One region of the Neobacillus sp. DHD-1R genome, then DNA from elsewhere that is predicted to be linked to it. Evidence: predicted binding sites of a transcription regulator. Region 1 holds the regulator's gene; each other region holds the start of a gene.
The links. The regulator CtsR, encoded in region 1, represses protease genes until heat stress. The targets are predictions, from matches to a motif close to ATGGTCAATAAAGGTCAAACA.
Positions count from the first base shown of each region.

Region 2: the regulator CtsR is predicted to act here: its motif matches at 1,796-1,816, upstream of AC3ANL_RS07630 (ATP-dependent Clp protease ATP-binding subunit).
Region 3: the regulator CtsR is predicted to act here: its motif matches at 1,528-1,548, upstream of clpB (ATP-dependent chaperone ClpB).

Region 1 is NZ_CM173232.1:5,310,284-5,314,562, forward strand. It holds gene clpC (ATP-dependent protease ATP-binding subunit ClpC) at 1-293, opposite strand, end outside; gene mcsB (protein-arginine kinase McsB) at 311-1,381, opposite strand; gene mcsA (protein-arginine kinase activator protein McsA) at 1,383-1,931, opposite strand; gene AC3ANL_RS26195 (CtsR family transcriptional regulator) at 1,957-2,418, opposite strand; rRNA gene rrf (5S ribosomal RNA) at 2,802-2,918, opposite strand; rRNA gene AC3ANL_RS26205 (23S ribosomal RNA) at 2,995-4,279, opposite strand, start outside.
Region 2 is NZ_CM173232.1:1,600,323-1,604,601, reverse strand. It holds gene AC3ANL_RS07640 (CPBP family intramembrane glutamic endopeptidase) at 1-590, shown strand, start outside; gene AC3ANL_RS07635 (YkvI family membrane protein) at 619-1,665, opposite strand; gene AC3ANL_RS07630 (ATP-dependent Clp protease ATP-binding subunit) at 1,860-4,016, shown strand; gene AC3ANL_RS07625 (M3 family oligoendopeptidase) at 4,051-4,279, opposite strand, start outside.
Region 3 is NZ_CM173232.1:1,482,150-1,486,428, forward strand. It holds gene AC3ANL_RS07055 (YwiC-like family protein) at 1-201, shown strand, start outside; gene AC3ANL_RS07060 (Crp/Fnr family transcriptional regulator) at 259-933, opposite strand; gene AC3ANL_RS07065 (YjzC family protein) at 1,257-1,436, shown strand; gene clpB (ATP-dependent chaperone ClpB) at 1,562-4,162, shown strand.

The DNA.
Region 1 (4,279 bases):
AATTTGCGTGCCTCATCCATTGATAATTCAATTACCTTTTTTGCTCTAGGAGTATAGTGAATAGTTTGAGAAGCCTCTTGTCCTTTGCCAATTAAGTTTTCTACTTCTTTTTGGATTTTTTCAGAACCTAATCCAAGACCGTATAGTGCCTTGGCGGCAATGCCTTCTCCTTCGCGAACTAACCCTAATAAAACGTGCTCAGTTCCAATGTTGTTATGTCCAAGGCGGATGGCTTCCTCCTGGGCTAAAGCAAGAACCTTTTGTGCTCTTTCTGTAAAACGTCCAAACATCATATTCTCTTCCTCCTCACCTATTTTTCATTCTCCATTTTTATTCGATCCCTAATTAACGCGGCCCTTCTAATATCCCTTTCATGAGGCCTTAGTGGACCGCCAGCATATTGCTGCAGAAAACCCGGCTGGGTTAAAATCATTAATTCATTTAAAATGGTCTTAGGCATATTATCTATATACCCCATATCTATTCCGAGTCTAACATCGGATAAGCAGCGGGCTGCTTCTTTGGATTCAATAATCCGGCTATTAGATAACACTCCTAAGGAGCGGAATACCCTGTCTTCTAATTGTATGTTCGAAGTCTTTCGTAATGCTTCCCGAGCATACCTTTCTTGTGAAATTAGCTGACTCACAACACCTTTTAAATCACGACTAATATCTTCTTCAGACTTTCCAAGAGTAATTTGATTGGAAATTTGAAAAATATTACCTAATGCCTCACTTCCTTCACCATAAATCCCTCTCACAACAAGACCTAATTGATGAATAGCAGGAATAATTCGGTTAATTTGCTGGGTTAAAATTAACCCCGGTAAATGCATCATTACAGAAGCACGGAGACCCGTTCCAACATTTGTCGGACAGCTTGTTAAATAGCCGTGTTTTTCATCATAAGCGTAATGAATATTGCTTTCCAGCCAATCATCTATTTCATTAGCGGCATGAAGCGCTTCCGCTAATTGCAATCCGGGAAACAAACATTGGATTCGAATGTGGTCCTCTTCATTTATCATAATACTAACTTCTTCATTTTCGGTTAATAGAACGGCACCATATGGGGAGTCTTCAGCAAGCTGCGGACTAATTAAATGCTTTTCTACTAATACCCTTTTTTGAAGAGGCTGCATTTCATCCATTTTCAACAATTCCATTTTCCCAAACTCTTGAAGATCAGATTTATTTAAAATTTCTTCCATATTTACAATAATCGTTTTTGCTTCTTCGTGTGAAAAAACAGTTGGAAATTTATAGGCTCCAAAATTTCGTGCCAAGCGGATCCGGGAACTTAGGACGATATCCGAATCTGGTCCTTCTTCGCTCATCCAGGAGCTGACAGCCTGATTGAAAAAACGTTCAAGCGACACGTTAATCCCCTCCCTCTTCGCTTGCAGCTAATTGTTTCTCTATAGTTCGTATTTCGTCGCGAATATCGGCTGCTTTCTCAAACTCTTCCTGCGAAATGGCATCCTTTAGCGTACTTTTTAACTCTTCAAGCTGTTTACGAAGATGAATGCCGCCTCCGATTCTCTTCGGAATTTTACCATTATGGGTCCAGTTCCCACTATGAAGGCGCCTTAACACGGGTTTAAGCTGGTCTTTAAATGTTTCATAACAATGAGTACAGCCAAAACGGCCTACTTCTAAAAATTGTTGAAAGGTCATCGAACAATTTTCACATTGAAGGACTTCCTCCTGCTGGAATGGATTTTGGTTTGGCTTTTGAAAGGAAGGGTCGATATTTAATAATCCTGCTAATAAATTATTAAAAGCGAACCCAGATTCTCCATTAAAAATAAACATTTCACCTTTTTCCTGAGCACACTTTTCACATAGATGAACTTCTGTTTTTTCACCATTAATTATTTTTGTAAAATGAAGTGCCGCAGGCCTTTGATTACATTCTTGACAAATCATCTTTTCACCTCTCCGGCTGCACTAATTATTTATATTTCAAAGATGTTAACATTGCTTTTAACATTCTAGCTCTTAATTCATCACGGTATGGGAGATCAATGTATAAGACAGAGCGATCAATCACACTTAACATAATTTTGGCCTCTCGTTTTGTAATGACCTCCTCTTGGACAAGCCTAACAATGACATCCTCAGCACTTGTTTGACTAATCCGGCTCTGAATAAGTGATAGCAATTGATCAATTAAATGGGCTAAATCGTGGGATTGAACCTTCATAATTCGAATATACCCACCACCGCCTCGTTTACTCTCAACAATATATCCTCTTTCAATTGTAAAACGAGTATTTATTACATAATTAATTTGTGAAGGAACACATTGGAACTTATCCGCTATTTCACTTCGTTTAATTTCAACAAGGTCCTCCTCGCTCATTTCCAAAACCTGTTTTAGATATTTTTCAATTATATCGGAGATGTTTCTCATCTTCCCACCTCCCAACTTCTGACTTTGACTATATTTGACTTTAATTATACTGAAAATTTTTTTGAGATGCAACGATTCACTACTATTGATTTTCTCCAAATTTCACGGTTGTGAAACCTATTATGGATAAGAAAAACGTCAAAGACCGATTCGACTATTTTTACTCATGGAAAAGAAGTACATTCTAATTTAGACAAGAATGGTTCATTTTCCTCTTTTTGGAGTTAAAAATAACTTTCTATATTGTAATAGGATGGTTTTATAGTTTATTATCCGCTTTTGGCCATTTACTTTCCGCTTTTCCCTTTTTACTTTCCACTCAGCCATAATTTCAGCCTTTTAGGCAAAAAAAGACAACCCATTACAGGTTGTCTTTTTGTCGTGCCTGGCAACGTCCTACTCTCACAGGGACGCGTGTCCCAACTACCATCGGCGCTGAGAAGCTTAACTTCCGTGTTCGGTATGGGAACGGGTGTGACCTTCTCGCCTTAATTACCAGACTATAAAATTAGAGAGATCGTTCTCTCAAAACTAGATAATACAGAAGAAGTGGTAAAACTCAAGTTCGCTTTAAAACTGGTTAAGTCCTCGAACGATTAGTATCAGTCAGCTCCACATGTCGCCACGCTTCCACCTCTGACCTATCAACCTGATCATCTTTCAGGGTTCTTACTAGCTTGACGCTATGGGAAATCTCATCTTGAGGGGGGCTTCATGCTTAGATGCTTTCAGCACTTATCCCGTCCGCACATAGCTACCCAGCGATGCCTTTGGCAAGACAACTGGTACACCAGCGGTGCGTCCATCCCGGTCCTCTCGTACTAAGGACAGCTCCTCTCAAATTTCCTGCGCCCACGACGGATAGGGACCGAACTGTCTCACGACGTTCTGAACCCAGCTCGCGTACCGCTTTAATGGGCGAACAGCCCAACCCTTGGGACCGACTACAGCCCCAGGATGCGATGAGCCGACATCGAGGTGCCAAACCTCCCCGTCGATGTGGACTCTTGGGGGAGATAAGCCTGTTATCCCCGGGGTAGCTTTTATCCGTTGAGCGATGGCCCTTCCATGCGGAACCACCGGATCACTAAGCCCGACTTTCGTCCCTGCTCGACTTGTAGGTCTCGCAGTCAAGCTCCCTTGTGCCTTTACACTCTACGAATGATTTCCAACCATTCTGAGGGAACCTTTGGGCGCCTCCGTTACTCTTTAGGAGGCGACCGCCCCAGTCAAACTGCCCACCTGACACTGTCTCCCACCCCGATCAGGGGTGCGGGTTAGAATTTCAATACAGCCAGGGTAGTATCCCACCGACGCCTCTACCGAAGCTAGCGCTCCGGCTTCTCAGGCTCCTACCTATCCTGTACAAGCTGTACCAAAATTCAATATCAGGCTACAGTAAAGCTCCACGGGGTCTTTCCGTCCTGTCGCGGGTAACCTGCATCTTCACAGGTACTATAATTTCACCGAGTCTCTCGTTGAGACAGTGCCCAGATCGTTACGCCTTTCGTGCGGGTCGGAACTTACCCGACAAGGAATTTCGCTACCTTAGGACCGTTATAGTTACGGCCGCCGTTTACTGGGGCTTCGATTCAGAGCTTCGCTTGCGCTAACCCCTCCTCTTAACCTTCCAGCACCGGGCAGGCGTCAGCCCCTATACTTCGCCTTGCGGCTTCGCAGAGACCTGTGTTTTTGCTAAACAGTCGCCTGGGCCTATTCACTGCGGCTCTTCGAGGCTATTCACCCCAAAGAGCACCCCTTCTCCCGAAGTTACGGGGTCATTTTGCCGAGTTCCTTAACGAGAGTTCTCTCGCTCACCTTAGGATTCTCTCCTCGCCTACCTGTGTCGGTTTGCGGTACG
Region 2 (4,279 bases), 1.7 Mb from region 1:
TGCGGCTTATTTTTGGGTTCTTAATCGCCCATGCCCTTATCTACTTTTCTTTTTTTGACAAAACCATTTTTTGGTACATTTTCTCTGGATCAATCCTCGTTTTAATCGTATTTGCCATGTTCCAAGGAGACGTGGATGATGAAACATCCTTTTTTCACTATATTTTTCTAGGTGCATTCTCAGGATTCTTGCTATATTTTATTTTTTGGTTAGGATTCCGAGCAATCCAAATTTTTAATCTTCCTTTCCATAATAATATAAATCAATTGTACCGTTGGTATGCACCCAAAGCTTTTTGGCACTACATTGCCCTCGTTTTAATTGCCTCACCTGGAGAAGAACTATTTTGGCGGGGGTTTGTCCAAAAAAGATTATTGAAAAACTTTAAACCATTATGGGGCATTTTTATTGCTGCGTTGCTCTACGCCTCAGTCAATATTTATTCCGGTTCATTTTTGCTTGTTTTCGCATCTTTAGTTTCAGGTTTCGTTTGGGGTTTACTTTATTATTGGAAAAAAAGTATGCCGCTTGTGATTGTATCCCATATTATCTTTGATATTATGATTTTTGTTATTTTGCCCTTTACATAAAGAAAGCAGCTGTCTCGAGGAGCTTTCTTTATTTTTTTTCTTCAGGGTTAAATGGTTTCATCCATAGCAAAATAAAAAAGGTCATGCAAATATAACCAAAGAGGGGATATAAATAAGATAAAAGCGTTCCATAATTAATTAGACTGATCAAATAGGAAACAGTAAAAATCCCTGTAACAGAAATCATGGTTGGTACTGGTATATATTGCTTCAGCTGTCGATCAAGTCCAAACACATTTCCTATCACGGATGTAAATATTTCTCCATAGATCACAAGCACGAAAATCCAATAAAAAAAAGGTGCTAAGTTTTTCATTACAATCGCCATTGGAATTTCATACAGTTCTAAATTTGGGAGCATAATTAAGGTAAAATGACTAGAAATTAAAATTAGTGTCAAGGCCGACCCACCGAGGATACCTCCCCACTTGATTGTCCAATCATCCTTCACCTCTGCAGCAATTGGGACCAATACCGCTTGAGCTAAACCCAGATTTAAGGCTGCATAGGAAAAGGGTGCTACCACACTTTTCCAACCATCCTCCGCATGGGGGATATATAATAAATGGTCTATAAAATTCGGCAATTGAATGGAATAAAGCATAAGGATGACACTAAAACTAATCATTAATGGAACCACAAAGCCATTAACCGCAAAAAGTCCCTTGGTTCCCACTAGCATGACAATAAAGGACAAGAAAATAGTCAAACAAACACCGACAGCTTTCGGGATTTCTAATTGTTCCTCAAAAACGGCTCCAGCACCAGAAAGCATGACCGCACTAACTCCAAGAAGCATAATAAGCATAAAGACATTGATCACACGGCTGGGCCATTTTCCAAACAAGTACTCATTAAATTCTTGGTACGATTTTGCATCTATTTGTGCGGACATTCTCATTAATTTTGTGCCCAATACAATAAAGAGATACCCGCTCATTAATATACTTATTAAGCCAAAGAGACCAAATCGTGAAAAAAATTCAACGATTTCTTTACCAGTGGCAAATCCTGCCCCAACCACTGTTCCTACATAAACTGCCGCAATTTGAAAAGCTTGCGTCCAACTCTTCACACCATCTCCCCCTCCTCATCAATATATGATTTGAGGGACAAACAAAGACGAGCTTTTTTCTCTATTTGGTAACCATTTCTATAAACAAATTACTTGAAAGTCAAAAAAGGTCAGGGTATACTATGTCTATAAGGTCAAATATAGTCAAAGTCAAACTAAATGAAATTTTACTATTTTAAGGAGGTTATTTACTTATGCTTTGTCAAATATGTAATCAAAACCATGCAAACATTCAATTAAGTATGAATATCAACGGACAACGTAAGGAAATGAAACTCTGCAATGCATGCTATACAAAAGAAAAACAAACCCTACATGCTGGGTTTGGTCCAAATATAAATTCATTTCCTAATTTTCCATTTGAAAATCTATTTTTCGCGAAGGGATTTCCCCAAGGTCAAGATATAAATGATCCGCACGCTCCACAGCATGCAGGAAAAACAGAACATAATGGTTTTATTGATCAATTTGGCCGAAATTTAAGTAACATGGCTAAAGCAGGTTTAATTGATCCCGTCATTGGCCGTGATGAAGAAGTAAAACAAGTTATTGAGATTTTGAATAGAAGAAACAAAAATAATCCTGTCTTAATTGGGGAACCTGGGGTCGGTAAAACGGCCATTGCCGAGGGTCTTGCAGCAAAACTAGCAAATGGTGATGTCCCAGGTAAACTACGAAATAAAGAAGTTTATTTATTAGATGTCGCTTCCCTTGTAGCCAATACGGGGATTCGTGGTCAATTTGAGGAAAGAATGAAACAATTGATTGCGGAATTACAGGAACGGAAAAATATTATCCTGTTTATTGATGAAATTCATTTGGTTGTGGGTGCAGGATCTGCAGAAGGTTCAATGGATGCAGGAAACATCCTAAAACCAGCACTTGCACGAGGTGAGTTACAAGTTATCGGTGCAACAACGTTAAAGGAATACCGACAAATTGAAAAGGATTCTGCTTTAGAACGGCGCTTCCAACCGATACATGTCCTTGAACCAACGCCTGAGGCTGCAATAAAAATCTTAAAAGGATTACAAAAAAAATATGAAGATTATCATAAAGTCAGCTATTCTGAAGATGCCATTCATGCATGCGTTCAATTGTCTCAGCGTTATATTCAGGATCGCTTCTTACCAGATAAAGCCATCGACTTACTAGACGAAGCTGGTTCTAAGTTAAATCTCATTTCTGATTACAGGAGCAACGATCAAATAGAGAAGCGCTTAAAAGAAATTGCTAGTGAGAAAGACAATGCCCTTAAGAATGAACAGTATGAAAAAGCTGCCGTCCTTCGGGATGAGGAAATAAAACTTGAAAAATCCTTAAATCATGAAGAAAGTTCCGAAAGACCAGTCGTAACTGTCTCACATATTCAAGACATTATTGAGCAAAAAACAGGGATTCCAGTCGGAAAGCTGCAACAAGATGAACAGGTCAAAATGAAGAATTTAGAAGAAAATCTTAATAAAAAAGTGATTGGTCAGGAAAAAGCTGTAACTAAAGTGGCAAAGGCAATTAGACGAAGCCGTGCTGGCTTAAAATCCAAACATCGCCCAATTGGTTCCTTCTTATTTGTTGGACCTACTGGTGTCGGAAAAACCGAGCTTTCCAAGACATTAGCCGAAGAATTATTTGGCACTAAAGATTCCATGATTCGCCTCGATATGAGTGAATATATGGAGAAGCACAGCGTCTCAAAATTAATCGGCTCTCCTCCAGGCTATATTGGTCATGATGACGCAGGACAGCTTACTGAAAAAGTACGGCGAAACCCATATAGTATTATTTTGTTGGATGAAATTGAAAAAGCACATCCAGATGTACAGCATATGTTCCTGCAAATTCTTGAAGATGGCCGTTTAACGGATAGCCAAGGAAGAATCGTCAGCTTTAAAGACACTGTCATAATCATGACAAGCAATGCAGGCATTAGTCGCAAAACGATCCACGTTGGTTTTGGAGCCAATGAAGCCATTGAAGAAGCTAGTATTCTTGACTCCCTAGGAAGCTTCTTTAAACCAGAGTTTTTAAATCGCTTTGATAGTATTATTGAATTTAATGCTCTCGATAAAGATCATATTTTGTATATTGTTGATCTAATGTTAAATGAATTACAAGAAACATTAGCAGAGCAACAAATAGAATTTTCGATTACAATGGCAGCAAAAGAAAAATTAGCTGAACTTGGCTACCATCCTGCTTTTGGAGCCCGTCCACTCCGTCGGGTGATCCAAGAACAATTGGAAGACAAAATTGCTGATTTTATCTTGGATCAGCCAGATGCAAAAAAATTATCTACCATAGTGGAAGATGGAGAATTAAAAGTAATATCGGAACCTGTTCCAGTTTTATAACTAAAAAGCGAAGCCACGCGGCTTCGCTTTTTAGTTATAGTTTTTCATCCTCAACTGAGTTTAACCATTCATCGATTACCCCGATGACTGATTCTACACACCCATCTTCAAATGGTGAGATTAAATTGGCAGCTTCGACTAGTTTGGTGAATGACATACTGCCGCCAAGCTTACAAAGTTTCACATAATCCGCCCATGCTTCTTGTTGATTTTCTCTTGAACGCTTCCAAAATTGGAACGCACAAATTTGTGCAAGGGTATAG
Region 3 (4,279 bases), 1.6 Mb from region 1:
TGGGCATACCATATACTCCTTGTAGCGATATGGTTTATTTCCGGATTTTGGATTGTCGGTCTTGCCTATATACCCAGTTTACTTCGTGCATTTATTTTTTATGGCAGGAAGTTATCCCCAATTCAAATAGGTATTTATGAAATCATTAATTCGGTCATTTTCTTTGTCGTTCTTGCCATTCAAATTGTGATCCTTAAATAAAAAAATCGGTCGTAATTGACCGATTTTTTATATTATATTGATGCTGCTTACTTTACCTTAATCAACCTTACAAATTTCGACTGGACAATCCTCGCAGTCAATTGCTCTTTTTAAATAATCTATATCATGAATGGTAATCGTACCTTTATCGATGGAAATCACACCAGCTTTTCTTAAATCACCTAACAGACGATTAACTACCTCTCGTGAGGTTCCGCAGAAATTTGCCAGCTCTTGATTTGTTAAAGGAACCTCCACTAAAATTCCTTTATTATTTTTAACACCATAACTATTACTTATTCGAATCAAGGTTGAATACAAGGCTCCTTTTTTTCCATGAAGCACTAAATCCCGAAACTTGGTTTGCGTCTTACGATATTGCTGACTCATCCAGCGGATGAATTCAAAAGAAAGCGGCAGATTTTGTGACAATTTCTCCTCTAAAACATCTTTCATAATCACGGCTACTTCGCCGCTTTCCACAACACGAGCGCTTAATAAATATCGAGAAGAAGGAGAGAATAAGTTTAATTCACCAACAAATTCACCTTGGGAACACATTCTAAGCGTGAGTTCTCTTCCATCAGGTATTATTTTACCAATTTGGATGATGCCGCTTTGAATGATATAAAGTTCTTCAGCTGGTGAACCTTCTTGAAAAAGAAACGTTCCTTTTTCAATCTTCTTTATATGATGAACGGTCTCAAACAGATGTGACAATGTTACAGGCATTTCTTTTACTGACTGCATACGACTAACCACCTTAAAGGTACAAATTGATATTGAAAAAACATGCAAGTCAACGTTAAATTTACTAGATATTACTATTATTATATTGTTAACGAAGAATATTTAGCAATAATTGTGGAATAAGTTCATACAATCGTCAAAATTCAAATCTTTAAAGTATAAAATGTTTAATTTGAGAACTATCCAGCTACTACCTTCATTTCTTAGGAAATAATGTCGACTTTTAAGGAATTTGAAAGAAATTCCTTTAATGCTGGAACCACATTAGGAAATAATAAAGGTGTATAAGAGAAGGAGGGATAAGCATGGGACAAAATCATCAGTTTAAATCAGGGAAAAAGGCCCCAAACAATGGTGTATATGTTGAGATTGGCGACACAGGAAGTACTGTTGTCAACCCTAAAAAAATTAAACTGAAAGCAGGAGACCCGTTTCCTGAGACATCAAATGACGAACGGGTTTGGACGTATCAGCGAAAGCCATAATACGGAAAGAGAAAAGCCATCTTTTTAGGATGGCTTTTCTTATGACTAATAATTTACATATAGTTAAGGGTTGTTTTATAATAAAGATAAATAGGTCAAAAATGGTCAAACAAGGAGTGAGAAAAGTGGACCTTAACCGAATGACGGAGCGTTTACAACAAGGCTTAATGGATGCTCAGGTCTTAGCGATCAAAGAAAGTCATCAAGAAATAGATGAAATTCATTTATTTTTATCGTTAATCGACCAAGAAGACAGTTTGATTGCAGCTATATTAGAAAAGGCCAGTTTGCCGGCTGAGAAAGTAAAATCCAGCCTTTTAGAATCTTTAGCTAAAAAGCCTCAGGTTACTGGAAGCGGGGTAGAGCAAGGGAAACTTTATATTACAACTAAGCTGCAGAAATTATTAGTAAGTGCGGAGGAGTTTGCCTCTAAGTTTTCCGATGAGTATATTTCAGTTGAACATATCCTCTTAGCAGCTTCTTATGCTAATGATTCTGAAATGAAAAAAATCATCCAATCTTTTGGTCAAACGCCAGAAACAATATTAAAAGCAATAAAAGAAATAAGGGGGAACCAAAGAGTGACATCCCAAAATCCAGAGGCAGGCTATGATGCCCTTAAAAAATATGGAAGAGACCTTGTCGCCGAAGTGAAAGCGGGTAAGGTTGACCCGGTTATTGGCCGGGACACTGAAATTCGTAATGTGATTCGAATTTTATCGAGGAAAACAAAGAATAATCCAGTCCTAATTGGTGAACCAGGGGTCGGGAAGACTGCCATTGTCGAAGGTCTTGCGCAAAGAATTGTTAGAAAAGACGTACCTGAGGGATTAAAGGATAAAACCGTTTTTTCACTTGATATGAGTGCCTTAATAGCAGGGGCAAAATTTAGAGGCGAATTTGAAGAACGGCTAAAGGCTGTTTTAAATGAAGTTAAAAAAAGCGAAGGACAAATTTTGCTGTTTATTGATGAAATCCATACAATTGTGGGAGCTGGAAAAACCGAAGGGGCGATGGACGCTGGGAATATGTTAAAGCCGATGCTTGCACGTGGGGAACTACACTGCATTGGAGCGACTACACTTGATGAGCATCGTAAATATATTGAAAAAGATCCAGCCCTTGAACGAAGATTTCAACAAGTATTAGTTCAAGAACCGAATGTTGAAGACACGATTTCCATATTAAGAGGATTAAAGGAGCGGTTTGAAGTATATCATGGTGTGAAAATTCATGATCATGCCCTTGTGGCGGCGGCTACTTTGTCCGATCGCTATATTACAGACCGATTCTTACCAGATAAAGCTATTGACCTAGTCGATGAAGCCTGTGCCATGATTCGAACTGAAATTGATTCTATGCCAACGGAGCTTGATGAAGTGACACGCAGGGTTATGCAGCTTGAAATTGAAGAGGCCGCTTTACGAAAAGAGAGTGATGAGGGCAGTAGATTAAGGCTCGAGGCACTTTTAAAAGAACTTGCTGATTTAAAAGAACAGGCAAATATAATGAAAGCCAAATGGCTTCAAGAAAAGCAAAGTATACAGAAATTGCAAGAAAAACGGGAATTGCTTGAAAAGCTTCGTCGAGAGCTCCAGCAGGCGGAAGATCAATATGATTTAAACCGTGCTGCAGAACTTCGCCATGGACTAATTCCCGTAGCAGAAAAGGAACTTAAGGAATTAGAAAATCAAGCGATAAAGGGTGAGAGACTGCTTCGTGAAGAAGTAACAGGCGAGGAAATCTCAAATATCGTCTCTAGATGGACAGGAATTCCGCTCGCTAAACTAGTAGAAGGTGAAAGAGAAAAACTGTTGAAATTAGAATCGATCTTGCATGAAAGAGTTATAGGTCAAAATGAAGCAGTCAATTTGGTCGCAGATGCTGTGCTAAGGGCGAGGGCAGGTATTAAAGACCCAAACCGCCCAATTGGATCATTCTTATTTTTAGGGCCGACAGGTGTAGGGAAAACAGAGCTGGCAAAGGCGTTAGCTGAATCATTATTTGACAGTGAGGAACATATCATTCGCATTGATATGTCCGAGTATATGGAAAAGCATGCTGTTTCCCGATTAATTGGTGCACCTCCAGGTTATGTAGGCTATGAAGAAGGCGGACAATTGACAGAAGCTGTCCGGAGAAGACCATACTCGGTTATTTTAATGGATGAAATTGAAAAAGCACATCCGGAAGTATTTAATATTCTTTTACAAGCACTTGATGACGGAAGAATCACTGATTCACAAGGCCGGGTGGTGGATTTTAAAAACACAGTTATTATTATGACGTCTAATATTGGCTCGCACTTTTTACTTGAACGAAGTGAAAATGAAATTGAAATTTCTGATGCCACAAGAGAAAAGGTCATGGGACAGTTAAAAGCACATTTCCGACCAGAATTTTTAAATCGGATTGACGAGACCATCCTTTTTAAACCGTTAGCATTAGCTGAAATTAAAAGTATTGTTGTTAAGATGATGAGGGAACTGCAAAATAAGCTGAAACAACAGCAAATTGATATTTTAATTAGTGAAGAGGCGAAAGAATTTATTGCTGTAAATGGATTTGATCCACTATATGGTGCAAGACCTCTTAAACGCTTTATTCAAAGAAATATTGAAACGAAACTGGCAAGGGAGATAATAAGCGGCCGGGTACATGAACAGTCAACAGTGGAAATTCACATAAAAGATGAAGAAATCTCATTAACGGTTAATGAGAAATAAGAAAAGCGCAAGCGCCCTGTTCAGCGGCGTATGGCCTCCTCGGAAAAGCTAACGCTTTTCCTTCGTGCGATGCCAATGCTGCCGAAGCCTTCCTTATGGAGCACTCCAACTGAGATA